DNA from 2 places in the Candidatus Dorea massiliensis AP6 genome. Region 1 is predicted to be linked to the other one. Evidence: a T-box and tRNA genes for the amino acid it is inferred to sense, from the RefSeq annotation. Region 1 holds a T-box; the other holds one or more tRNA genes.
The links. The T-box of region 1 lies ahead of metG (methionine--tRNA ligase). A T-box ahead of a tRNA ligase gene usually reads a tRNA of that ligase, here a tRNA-Met.
Positions count from the first base shown of each region.

Region 2: it encodes a tRNA-Met, which carries the amino acid that the T-box ahead of metG (methionine--tRNA ligase) is inferred to sense. The anticodon was not compared.

Region 1 covers NZ_CAXTKW010000015.1:63,051-69,192, forward strand. Annotated here, with positions in the region: gene ACESZP_RS15060 (pro-sigmaK processing inhibitor BofA family protein) at 1-153, opposite strand, end outside; gene ACESZP_RS15065 (DUF2508 family protein) at 313-552, shown strand; gene metG (methionine--tRNA ligase) at 689-2,662, opposite strand; T-box leader at 2,722-3,001, opposite strand; gene ACESZP_RS15075 (50S ribosomal protein L25) at 3,260-3,850, shown strand; gene ACESZP_RS15080 (DUF885 domain-containing protein) at 3,988-5,916, shown strand; gene ACESZP_RS15085 (spore maturation protein) at 5,923-6,142, opposite strand, start outside.
Region 2 covers NZ_CAXTKW010000012.1:69,173-75,314, forward strand. Annotated here, with positions in the region: gene ACESZP_RS13060 (HAD family hydrolase) at 1-211, shown strand, start outside; gene ACESZP_RS13065 (hypothetical protein) at 258-458, opposite strand; gene ACESZP_RS13070 (SEC-C metal-binding domain-containing protein) at 817-1,323, shown strand; gene thrS (threonine--tRNA ligase) at 1,343-3,256, shown strand; gene nudC (NAD(+) diphosphatase) at 3,332-4,174, shown strand; tRNA gene ACESZP_RS13085 (tRNA-Val) at 4,348-4,420, shown strand; tRNA gene ACESZP_RS13090 (tRNA-Met) at 4,426-4,499, shown strand; gene ACESZP_RS13095 (DNA-deoxyinosine glycosylase) at 4,701-5,195, shown strand; gene ispF (2-C-methyl-D-erythritol 2,4-cyclodiphosphate synthase) at 5,346-5,894, shown strand; gene ACESZP_RS13105 (GNAT family N-acetyltransferase) at 5,969-6,142, shown strand, end outside.

The DNA of each region.
Region 1 (6,142 bases):
AATCCCGCTGATTCCAAGGGTTCCTGCCGTACAAAGGGTCAGTGGATTTAACCCCACAAAAACGGAAACATCCTGGGATAGAAGAATAGCGTTGATAACCTGAATACCGATAGCGCCGAACACGGCGCGGAGAAGAAAGTTGATGATTTTCATAGAACCGCCTGCTTTTTTTTAATGTATACAACTCGTTTTCTCGATTTATACATAAGCTACCTGAAAATAATTCACACAAACAGGTTTTTCCGTATATTTCCTCTCCCATCAGTCTATACTCCTACTATAGATAATTCATTTTCAGATACGGGGGATTTTATGGGATTATTCAAAAAAGAGGAGCCGCTGGAGGAGTATGAACGCTTCTCGGCCCGGAGGCAGCTGATGGAAGATTTGACGCTTACGAAAAACGCGCTGGACACAGCCTACGCGAATTTTGAGACGGTGGTCGATCCGGATCTGATCGACTGCTATACGTATGAGATTTATTCGGTGCAGAAGCGGTATAAGTTTTTGCTGGAGCAGGTGCGGCAAATTGATTTGCAGCGCTTCTCCTGAACGGAATACTTTACAGCAAAAAGAACTGACACAGATATTTCTTTTATAAGTTTACAGAATAAATACATTCTGATTCTTTATAAAATCTTATATCTGTATCAGTTCTTTTTTATACTAATTTACGTTCTTCTATATTTTAGCAGATCTCCGCTCCTGCCGGCATATCCTTCTCCGGCGTCATCAGCGCCAGGTTGCCCTCTGCGTCCTCGGCGCACAGCAGCATACCTTCAGACAGGATCCCTGCCAGCTTCGCCGGCTTCAGGTTCACGACTACCATAACCTTCTTGCCGACCATTTCCTCCGGTGTGTAATGAGACTTAATGCCGGATACGATCTGCTTTACCTGGCTTCCGATGCGGACCTGGGAGCACAGAAGCTTTTTGGACTTCTTCACGGCCTCGCAGGCAATGATTTCACCCACCTGGAACTGCAGCTTCGCGAAATCGTCAAAGGTAATCTCTGCCTTCGGCTCGATGTCGATGACGTCTGCAGCCTCCTCTTTTGCCTCTTCCGGCTGATCCTGCTCTGCCGCGTCCGCAGCCTTCTTAGCCTCAACCTTCTCCAGAACCTCTTTCACGTCCAGTCTCGCGAACAGAATCTCCGGCTTGTCGGTTACCTTATTGCCGGACTGATAGAGTCCGAACATGTTCATAACCTCCAGGGAACGCTTTCTCGCGCCCAGCTGTGCCAGAATCTTGTCGGCAGTCTCCGGCATAAACGGCTCTAAGAGGCTTGCGCCAATGCTGATGCTCTCTACCAGATTGTAGAGTACGGTCGCCAGACGTTCCTTCTTGCTCTCGTCCTTAGCCAGGGCCCAGGGCATGGTCTCGTCGATGTATTTGTTGCAGCGCTTGAACAGGTTGAAGATCTCGGTGATGGCGTCTGCCACGCGCAGATCGTCCATTTTCGCGGAGGCCTTCTCTGCCGCACTGACAGCAGCTTCGCGAAGCTCGCGGTCTACCGGCTCCAGCACACCTGTGTTATTGACTACGCCGTCAAAGTACTTGTTGGACATGGATACGGTACGGTTTACCAGATTGCCCAGGGTGTTGGCCAGGTCAGAGTTCATACGCTCCACCATCAGCTCCCAGGTAATCACGCCGTCGTTGTCAAAGGGCATCTCATGCAGTACGAAGTAACGAACCGCGTCCACGCCGAACATGTCTACCAGATCATCCGCGTAAAGCACATTTCCCTTGGACTTGCTCATCTTGCCATCGCCCTGCAGGAGCCACGGATGACCGAATACCTGCTTCGGCAGCGGCAGATCCAGCGCCATCAGGAAAATGGGCCAATAGATCGTATGGAAACGGATAATATCTTTTCCGATCAGATGCAAATCCGCCGGCCACTCCTTCTTGAACAGGTCGCTGGACTCTCCGTCGCACTCGTAGCCGATGCCGGTGATATAGTTGGTCAGCGCGTCCAGCCATACGTATACCACATGCTTCGGATCGAAATCCACCGGGATACCCCATTTAAAGGAGGTACGGGATACACAGAGATCCTGCAGACCCGGAAGCAGGAAGTTGTTCATCATCTCATTCTTTCTGGAAACCGGCTGAATGAATTCCGGATGCTTGTTGATGTGGTCAATCAGACGATCCGCGTATTTACTCATACGGAAGAAATAAGCCTCTTCCTTGGCAGGCTGCACCTCGCGGCCGCAGTCCGGACACTTGCCGTCCACCAGCTGGGACTGGGTCCAGAAGGACTCGCAGGGCGTACAGTACATTCCTTCATACGCTCCCTTGTAGATGTCGCCCTGATCGTACAGCTTCTTAAAGATCTTCTGTACCTGCTTCTCGTGATAATCATCGGTGGTGCGGATGAATTTATCATAGGAAGTATTCATCAGATCCCAGATGCGCTTAATCTCGCCAGATACATTGTCTACGAATTCCTTCGGAGTAACGCCTGCCTCCTCAGCCTTCAGCTCAATCTTCTGGCCGTGCTCGTCGGTTCCGGTCTGGAAGAATACGTCGTAGCCCTGGAGTCTCCGGAAACGGGCAATGGCGTCCGCCAGTACGATTTCATAGGTGTTTCCAATGTGGGGCTTGCCGGATGTGTAGGCAATGGCCGTGGTCATGTAAAACTTTTTCTTTTCCATTTTTTACCTCTCTTTCTCTGCAAACGAAAGATCAAAAAACCCCGTCTTCCTTAAATCTTAAAGAAGACGGGGATGATTCCCGTGTTACCACTTCTGTTCGCCTGTCCCTCACGAGACAGACCTCTGCGGGTACCTGCATACCCTGACGCTGTAACGGGCGCACCCATCACGGCTTATCGCAAAACCATTTCCCATAGGAAATCCCTTTATCGAAAATAACCTTACGTTCATCCGTGCCGCTCAGAAACCATCTTCAGCTCTTTTGTCTTCATCCCTCTCAGCACCGGGAATTCTCTGTAAAAGACGCATACAGCTTACTCTTTTCTTCGTAGCGTTTGCATTTTGCTCAGATAAAAGAAGCGTAACACGGCCAAAACCTTTTGTCAAGCCTGCCGACTTTTCTTCTCTTATTCGTTTAAAAATTTTCAGTTTTTTATCGAATTTCGATCCTCATTTTTGTTGAAATTTACTCTTTAACTTTGAAAAATCAGTGCTATAATAATCACCGTAAATTAAATATAGAACCACTTAACAATACCTGTTTGTTACACAAAGTGGAAGGCTGCTAAGCGATTCAGATTTTGGAGGAAAAGATAAATGAATACTTTAAAAGCTGAAAAAAGAGACATGTTGACGAAAGCCAAGAAACTTAGACGTGAAGGTTATGTTACCGGCAATATCTATGGCCGCGAGATGAAGGAGTCCATTCCCCTTCAGATTACCAAGGCAGATGCAGAGCGCATCCTGAGAACCGAGGGTAAAGGCAGCCAGGTAATGCTGGAGGTTGCAGGTGAGACCTACGACGCGCTGATTAAGGAGATTGATTACGATTCCTTAAGAGGACAGCTTCTGGAAATCGATTTCCAGGCATTGGTAAGCACCGAGAAGGTTCACTCCGTAGCAGAGGTGATCCTGCTGGGCCAGGACGATGTACAGGCCGGCGTGGTACAGCAGATGCTTCAGGAAGTTACCTACAAGGCACTGCCCGCAGATCTGGTTGACAAGATCAAGGTTGATGTCAGCCACATGAAGGTCGGCGAGACATTGAAGGTTAAGGATCTGGATATCGCCAAGAATCCTGCCATCGACCTGCATACTTCCCCGGAAGCTACCGTTGCTACCGTACTGGAGGTACACAATGCCGTAGCAGATGATGCAGACGCTGAGGATGAAACCGCAGAGGCATAATTTAGAACAGTGAAATAAATTTGGAAAGGCCGCATATCGGATGTGAAAGTTCGGTATGCGGTCTTTTTGCACGTAACAATTTCTTTTTTCCCCATTCTTCTCATAAACTACACCAAGAGTTATTCCGGTGGTTTTCCATGAAAAAATCCTTCCTCTTTGTTCTTTTTCTCTCTGCTTTTTTAACGACGGCTCTGCTTCTCTCCCGCTCCTGTCTGTCCGGTACGGACACTACTTCCGCCGAAGAGGCCTTCGAAGCCTTCACCAACGGCCTCTTCCGGGAATCTGTCACCGGCAGCACGCTGACGCTTCATTATACGTTGGCTGATCCGGTGGCTTACGGGATTCGTAAGTTTCCGATTTCCTATGGCTCTTACTCGGAGGAGTCCAAAGCCCAATCAGCTGCCGCCCTGGAAAATGCATTCGCTGCCCTGTCAGAATTTCCGCGAAGCGAGCTTTCTTATGTCAACCGACTGGAATGGGACATTCTGAACACGCAGATTCCCCGGGAGCTTGCACTGCTTCATTTTCCTTATTATGAAGAAGTTTTCAGTCCCTTGCTGGGCGTACAGGTGCAGCTTCCTGTACTGCTGGCAGAGTATGCTTTTGATTCGGAAGAAGATGTGGATGTCTATCTTCGGCTGCTGGCGAAGACGGACGCGTATTTTGCGGAATTATGCGAATATGAAAAGGAGAAGGCTCAGGCCGGGCTTTTTATGACGGATGAAAGCGCCGACGCGGTGATTTCGGGATGCCGGGATTTTCTAAATGGGACACAATTCAACAACACCAACCAAAGTAATATAAATCAGAACAAGCCTGAAAACATAGCCGCCACCGATATTGACTCTGTCCAAAGTTCCAATGAGATCCTCGGCACACCTGAGGAAAGCTCCGAGGCAGTCATCAAACATTTTTTGGCAGCCAGCTTCTCCGAACGTCTTACGGAACTTTCTCAGAAGATCCATCTTTCTGACCGCCAGTTCTCATATTATGTAAATCTCAACCAGCAGATGCTCGAAGCACACGTTTTCCCTGCCTACGTCCACCTCATCGAAACCCTTTCTTCCCTGAAAGGCTCCGGCGCCAACCCCTACGGCCTGGCCCACTACCCGGAAGGCCGCTCCTACTATCAGGCTCTCACAGACGCCATCATCGGCTCTGATCGCACCCTGTCCGAAATCCGCGATCTCATCGACCACCAGCTCCTGAGCGATGTGCGTCAGATGGCCGAGCTGGTCAAAAACCGTCCGGAGCTGCTGACAGATGTTCCCCGCACCACCACGGCCCGGGAACCGGAGCAGATTCTCGCAGAGCTGCAAGCCCGGATGCTGGCTGATTTTCCTGCTGCCGACGCAAATGCCCATACTGGTGCGGATACCGACAGTTCCGCCTCCTCCATTCCCATTTCCGTCAAGTCTGTCTCCCCGTCCCTGCAGGAACATGCGAGCCCTGCCTTCTACCTGACGCCGCCCCTGGACGCCATGCGGGACCATGTCATCTACATCAATCCTGCTGCTGACTATGACCCGCTGACCCTTTTCACCACCCTGGCCCACGAAGGCTTCCCCGGCCATCTCTACCAGACACTTTCCGAGCAGACCTCTCCGCAGCATCCGGTCCGCAGCTTCTTCTATTTTGGCGGCTTCGTGGAAGGCTGGGCCACCTACGCGGAACGCCTGTCTTACCGCTACGCCGGCCTGGATCCGGATATGGCCGACCTCTTAGCCGCCAACTCCTTCTTCCTGCTGGGCCTCTACGCCCGCTCGGACGTGGGCATCCACTATGAAGGATGGACCCCTGCGGAAATGAATGCTCTCTGGAACGGCTACGGCATCACCGACGCCGATGCCCTTGCTGAAATCTACCAGGCCATCCGGCAGGATCCCGCCAATTACCTGAAATATTATCTGGGCGCCGTGGAAATCCTGGAACTGAAAAAAGAAGCGGAAGATACCCTTGGCGCACAGTTTTCACTGAAGGATTTCCACAGCTACCTGCTCCGCACCGGCCCCGCTCCTTTTTCCATTCTCCACTCTTACCTGCCCGCCTGGACAGCTATGGATTAGTCTTATCTAACTGTTAAATGCCATTTTTCCCGCCAGCCACACACTGACCGCGATCCCCGCCACCGTTGCCAGCAGCGCCCCCGGTAGCGTGTAGCGGGTTTTCTTCACCTTCGCTGCCATAAAATAGATGCTCATAGTATAGAAAACTGTCTCCGTACACCCCATCATAATGGACGCCGCCAGCCCCACATAGCTATCCGTCCCGTACTCCTTAAAAATATCCAGC
Region 2 (6,142 bases), on a different contig from region 1:
TGGATATCATCTTTCCTATCGAACTCATAAGAATAAGCCGGATCCGGAGGCGTTTACAGGCCTTTTTGAGGCTTACGGCATCATTCCGGAGCAGACCGTGTTCATCGACGACAACGCGGCCAATATTGAAGCAGCGAGAAAGCTGGGGCTTCACGCTATCCGCTTCGTGTCTTATGAGCAGGCGAAAGAAGAACTGAATACATTTCTGTAAAAGTGAAGGCCCGCACGGAACAACGTGCGGGCCTTCTTTCGGCTTTTTACTTTTTCAGATACCGGGCCAGCATGATGCAGGCGTAGATGAAAACAGGTACAAAAATCGTGCATACAATCGAGGCCTTCAGCCAGAGCTTCCCGGCGGTGGGGTCCACGAACGCGAATACCAGGGTCATCAGATACATGCCCGTCAGCAGGATTACGCCGATGAGGGCCAGAATCCGTTTACATTTATTGTCTTTCATAGCAGTTTTTCTATAGAAGAATCCTTTCTGTCTTAGTTCCGGGATGCTGGTTTTCAGTTTCCCTCTCTTTTATTTATCACAAAAAAGAAAAAAGCGCAAATACTTTGTATAAAAGAATGAGGTAGGGATATACTAACATCAGACAAAAGAGAAACGAATTACTTATATCCTCCCCTTTAGCAGATCACCCCGAAGCGCCAGGAACGCTTCGGGGTGATTTCGTCTGCGTACCGGAAAAGGAAAGGACAGATTTGGGCCGGAACATGGCCCGGAATACAAAATACAGCTTGATTTTTAATATCTGTCCTGCTATATTTAGAAGATAGAAATGTTTTAAGCAAAGGATGGAGATTAAATTATGGCATTACTGAAACAGTGGCGCGATATGGCCTACGATGAGAAAGCGAATAAGGGTGACATCCAGAGATTCTGGGCGAACTATTTCAATATTGAGAAGGGCATCTACGAGCAGCTTCTGACCGATCCGGATACCGAGGTAAAGGGTACCGTCAAGGAGCTGGCAGAGAAGTACGGACAGAGCGTCATGACCATGACAGGCTTCCTGGATGGTATCAACGACAGCCTGGTAGAGCCGAACCCCATCGAGGAGATGGAGGAGGACACCGTCGTATCCCTGAAGTTTGACAAAGAGAAGCTGTACAAGAACATGGTAGACGCCAAGGCAGACTGGCTCTATGAGCTGCCCCAGTGGAAAGAGATTTTCTCTGAGGAGAAGCTGCATGAACTGTATTTGGAGCAGAAGAAATCAAACACTATCGTAAAGGGACCGAAGATTGGCCGTAACGACCCCTGCCCCTGCGGAAGCGGAAAGAAATACAAGAAGTGCTGCGGAAAGAACGCATAAGGCGCAGGAGGAGAAGATTATGAAAATCACATTGAAAGACGGCTCCGTAAAGGAGTATGCAGAGAGCAAATCCGTATATGAGATTGCCCGGGACTTAAGCGAAGGCCTGGCGCGCATGACCGTAGCAGGCGAGGTAGACGGCGAGGTTGTAGACCTGAGAACCGTGATCGATAAGGATTGTAACCTGAACATCCTGACTCTGAAGGATGAGAAGGCTTTGTCTGTACTGCGTCACACCGCAAGCCACGTGATGGCACAGGCTGTAAAGCGTCTGTACCCGACCGTAAAGCTGGCCATCGGACCTTCCGTGGCCGACGGCTTCTACTACGATATGGATTTTGAGACTCCGCTGACCTCCGACGACTTTGAGAAGATCGAGGCCGAGATGAAGAAGATCATCAAGGAGAACCTGGAGATCGTACGCTTCACCAAGCCCCGCGAGGAGGCTATCGCATTTATGAAGGAGAAGGGTGAGCCCTACAAGGTAGAGCTGATCGAGGACCTTCCGGAGGATGCGGAAATCAGCTTCTATCAGCAGGGTGAGTTCGTGGACCTGTGCGCAGGACCACACCTTAAGAGTACCAAAGACGTAGGTAAGGCTTTCAAGATCATGAGCCTGGCAGGCGCGTACTGGAGAGGCGACGAGCACAACAAGATGCTGACCCGTCTTTACGCTACCGCATTCCCGAAGAAGGAAGAGCTGGAAGCATACATCACCATGATGGAGGAAGCAAAGAAGCGTGACCACAGAAAGCTTGGCAAGGAGCTGGGCCTCTTTATGATGCACGAAGCAGGACCGGGCTTCCCGTTCTTCCTGCCGAAGGGAATGACGCTTAAGAATACCCTGATTGACTACTGGAGAGAGATCCACAAGAAGGCAGGCTACGTGGAGGTATCTACCCCGATTATCCTGAACAGAAGCCTGTGGGAGACCTCCGGACACTGGGAACACTATAAGAATAACATGTACACCACCGTCATCGACGGCGAGGATTACGCGATCAAACCGATGAACTGCCCGGGTGGCGTTCTGGTTTACGCGGCAGAGCCCCGTTCTTACCGTGACCTGCCCCTGCGTGTGGGCGAGCTGGGTCTGGTACACCGTCATGAGAAATCCGGCCAGCTTCATGGTCTCATGCGTGTGCGCTGCTTTACACAGGACGACGCGCATATCTTCATGACGCCGGAGCAGATCAAGGACGAGATCAAGGGCGTAGTAGCTCTGATCAACGATACCTATTCCATGTTTGGATTTAAGTACCATGTAGAGCTGTCCACCCGTCCCGAGGATTCCATGGGAAGTGATGAGGACTGGGAGATGGCTACAGCAGGCCTTAGAGACGCTCTGGACGAGCTGGGTATGCCTTATGTAGTAAATGAGGGCGACGGCGCGTTCTATGGCCCGAAGATTGATTTCCATCTGGTAGACTGCATTGGCCGTACCTGGCAGTGCGGAACCATTCAGCTGGACTTCCAACTGCCCCAGCGTTTTGAACTGGAGTACGTGGGAGCAGACGGCGAGAAGCACCGCCCGATCATGATCCACCGCGTGGTATTCGGCTCCATCGAGCGTTTCATCGGTATCCTGATTGAGCATTTTGCAGGCGCGTTCCCCACCTGGCTGGCTCCGGTTCAGGTACGTGTACTGCCGATTTCCGACAAGTATATGGATTACGCAGAGCAGGTAAAGAAGTCTCTGGATGAGGCCGGTATCCGTACCGAGCTTGATAAGCGCGCGGAGAAGATTGGCTACAAGATCCGTGAGGCACAGACCGCGAAGATTCCGTATATGCTGGTGGTAGGTCAGAAGGAAGAGGAAGAGGGCGCTGTCTCTGTCAGAAGCCGCGAGGCCGGAGATCAGGGAGTAAAGGCTCTGGACGCTTTCATTGCTGATGTGAAAAAAGAGATTGAAACCAAAGGCAGAGAAGCATAAAATTGTTTGAACGCAGATTCCCCCGCCCGGAGGCGTAAGCCTTCCGGCGGGGGATTTTCATAAAGGAGAATCGATATGATACAGGATATTGCGCCGCATATCTATCACAATGAATACTGCCCGGAGAAGCCGGACGCAGACAGCTATCTGATGTATTTTGAGAGACATAACGCGCTGGCCCGCTGGGATGGGGTGGAGATTGCATTTCCCAGATTCCGGGATTTTCCGGAGGTGAAGACGGAGCTTTCGGAGAACATCATCTATCTGTTCACAGTGGATGATAAGAGATTCTATCTGGTAAAGGAACTGGCCCTGCCGGAACGCAAGGACTTTCGGCTAGAAAGTAACCGGAGATTTCGGGACGCACAGCCTCAGTGGTTATCCTTCGCCGGCATCACTGGCTATCAGCTCTGGCACTGGTACGACGTCCGCAAGTACTGCGGCCACTGCGGCAGCCCCATGGTGCATGACGCAAAGGAGCGCATGATGCGCTGCCTGGACTGCGGCCAGATGGAATACCCGAAGATTTCTCCGGCAGTCATCGTGGGTATTCTACATAAAGATAAGATTCTGATGTCCAAGTATGCGGGCCGGGATAATATCACCTACTACGCGCTGATTGCGGGATTTACCGAGATCGGCGAGAGCATCGAGGAGACCATCCGCCGGGAGGTCATGGAGGAAGTGGGTCTGAAGGTCAAAAATATCCGCTACTACAAGAGCCAGCCCTGGTCCTTCTCCGAGACAGTCCTGATGGGCTTCTTCGTGGATCTGGACGGTGATGACGAGACCGTCACCCTGGACACCGAGGAGCTGGCCACTGCCGAATGGTTCACGCGGGAGGACGCGCCGCCCCAGCCCCTGAATATCAGTCTGACCAGTGAGATGATCTGGCAGTTCAAGAATGGGAAGGTGTAAAAAAACACCTTTCCCGTAAAAAAATAAGGTCAAAAAATCCAGTATTTATGCGGCTTTTGGAGATTCTGAAAAGAAAATGAAAAAAAGTTGAAAAAAGTGCTTGACTTTTCTTCAGTTATAAGGTTATAATAAGCAAGTCGGTTGGGACGGCAAGTCAAAACCGAGAACGAAATGGGATCTTAGCTCAGCTGGGAGAGCATCTGCCTTACAAGCAGAGGGTCATAGGTTCGAGCCCTATAGGTCCCATTTATGGCGAGGTAGCTCAGTTGGCTAGAGCATGCGGTTCATACCCGCAGTGTCGGGGGTTCAAATCCCTTCCTCGCTACTAAGATTCAGACCCAAGAACGAAATCGTTCTTGGGTCTTTTGTTTACACGAGCAACGAGTCAAAGTCCGTGCTTGTACGAGACCTTGACGGTGCTAAGCGCCAGTGGCGCTTGTTCAGCACCGACCGAAGTGGAACGTAGATGCCGCGATAACGAGTAAAATTCGCGAAGCGTATTTTATCTCGTATACAGGAGGATGACATGGAACAGGTGCAGCATGAGATACCGCCGCTCTACGACGGACATTCAAAAATTTTGATTCTGGGCAGCTTTCCGTCGGTGAAATCGCGGGAAGGGCATTTCTTCTACAATCATCCGCAGAATCGATTCTGGCGCGTTCTGGCGGCCGTGACGGGGCAGGAGACGCCGGGGACGATTCTTGAGAAGAAGGAGTTCCTGCTTAGGAGCGGCATTGCCCTGTGGGATGTGATCGCAAGCTGCGAGATCGAGGGCTCCAGTGACAGCAGTATCCGGAACGTGGTGCCCAATGATATCCGCCCCATATTGGAGACAGCGGATATCCGTCAGATCTATGTAAACGGCGGTACGGCGGAGAAGCTGTATAAAAAATACATTTTCCCGGAGACGGGACGGGCAGCGGTGCGGCTGCCATCCACCAGTCCGGCCAACGCGGCGTGTTCATTGGACAATCTAATCGGGCAGTGGAAGGTCATAGGGGAGAGCTTAAACCAGTAGCGAGCCTGCGGGCACAGTGGAAAGCGGTTATTGCAAAAATCGTATCAAGTTGTCATAGATTGGCTATACTTATGCAAACATTTGAGATATAATAACGGCAGAAAATAAGAACGAAAACCGGGCGGATTTCCCCGGAGAAAGAGGTATAGAATGCGGGTAGGAATGGGATATGACGTACACAGACTGGTGGAGGACCGAAAGCTGATCCTGGGCGGCGTGGAAATTCCCTATGAGAAAGGACTTCTGGGACACTCCGACGCAGATGTGCTGCTTCACGCGATTATGGACGCTCTTTTGGGCGCAGCGGCCCTCGGCGACATCGGAAAGCATTTCCCGGACACGGATCCGGCATATAAAGGCATCTCCAGTATCAGGCTTCTGGAGCATGTGGGAAAGCTTCTGGAGGAGCAGAATTATGTGGTGGGCAATATCGACGCCACCATCATCGCCCAGCGCCCGAAAATGGCGCCCCATATTCCTCAGATGCGGGCAAATGTGGCGAAGGCTTTACAGATTGAAGAAAGCCAGATTAACATCAAGGCTACTACAGAAGAGGGCCTCGGTTTTACCGGCACCGGCGAGGGCATTTCTTCTCAGGCCATCTGCGCTCTGATTCCGGTGGCGAATTACGCCTATGAAGACGTGATGCAGCTTCCGAACGGCTGCCCGGGCTGCGGCGGCTGCCAGAAGGCAGAATAGAGCAGCCTATGCCGGTGATTTGGGCGGCGGACATGGCAGATTGGAAAAACAGATATACAGACGAGGTGTAAGCTATGGAGAAGCAGGAACTAAAAACCCAAAAACTGGAAGTGAGATATCTGAAAGATGACGAGCGGATACGTTCCCGGGAACTCTACGAGGAAGTCTTTGTGGAGGATGCGGACGGGTTTTCAGAGCTCTATTACAAAATCAAGGCCCGGGACAATCAGATCCTTGTGGCGGAAAAC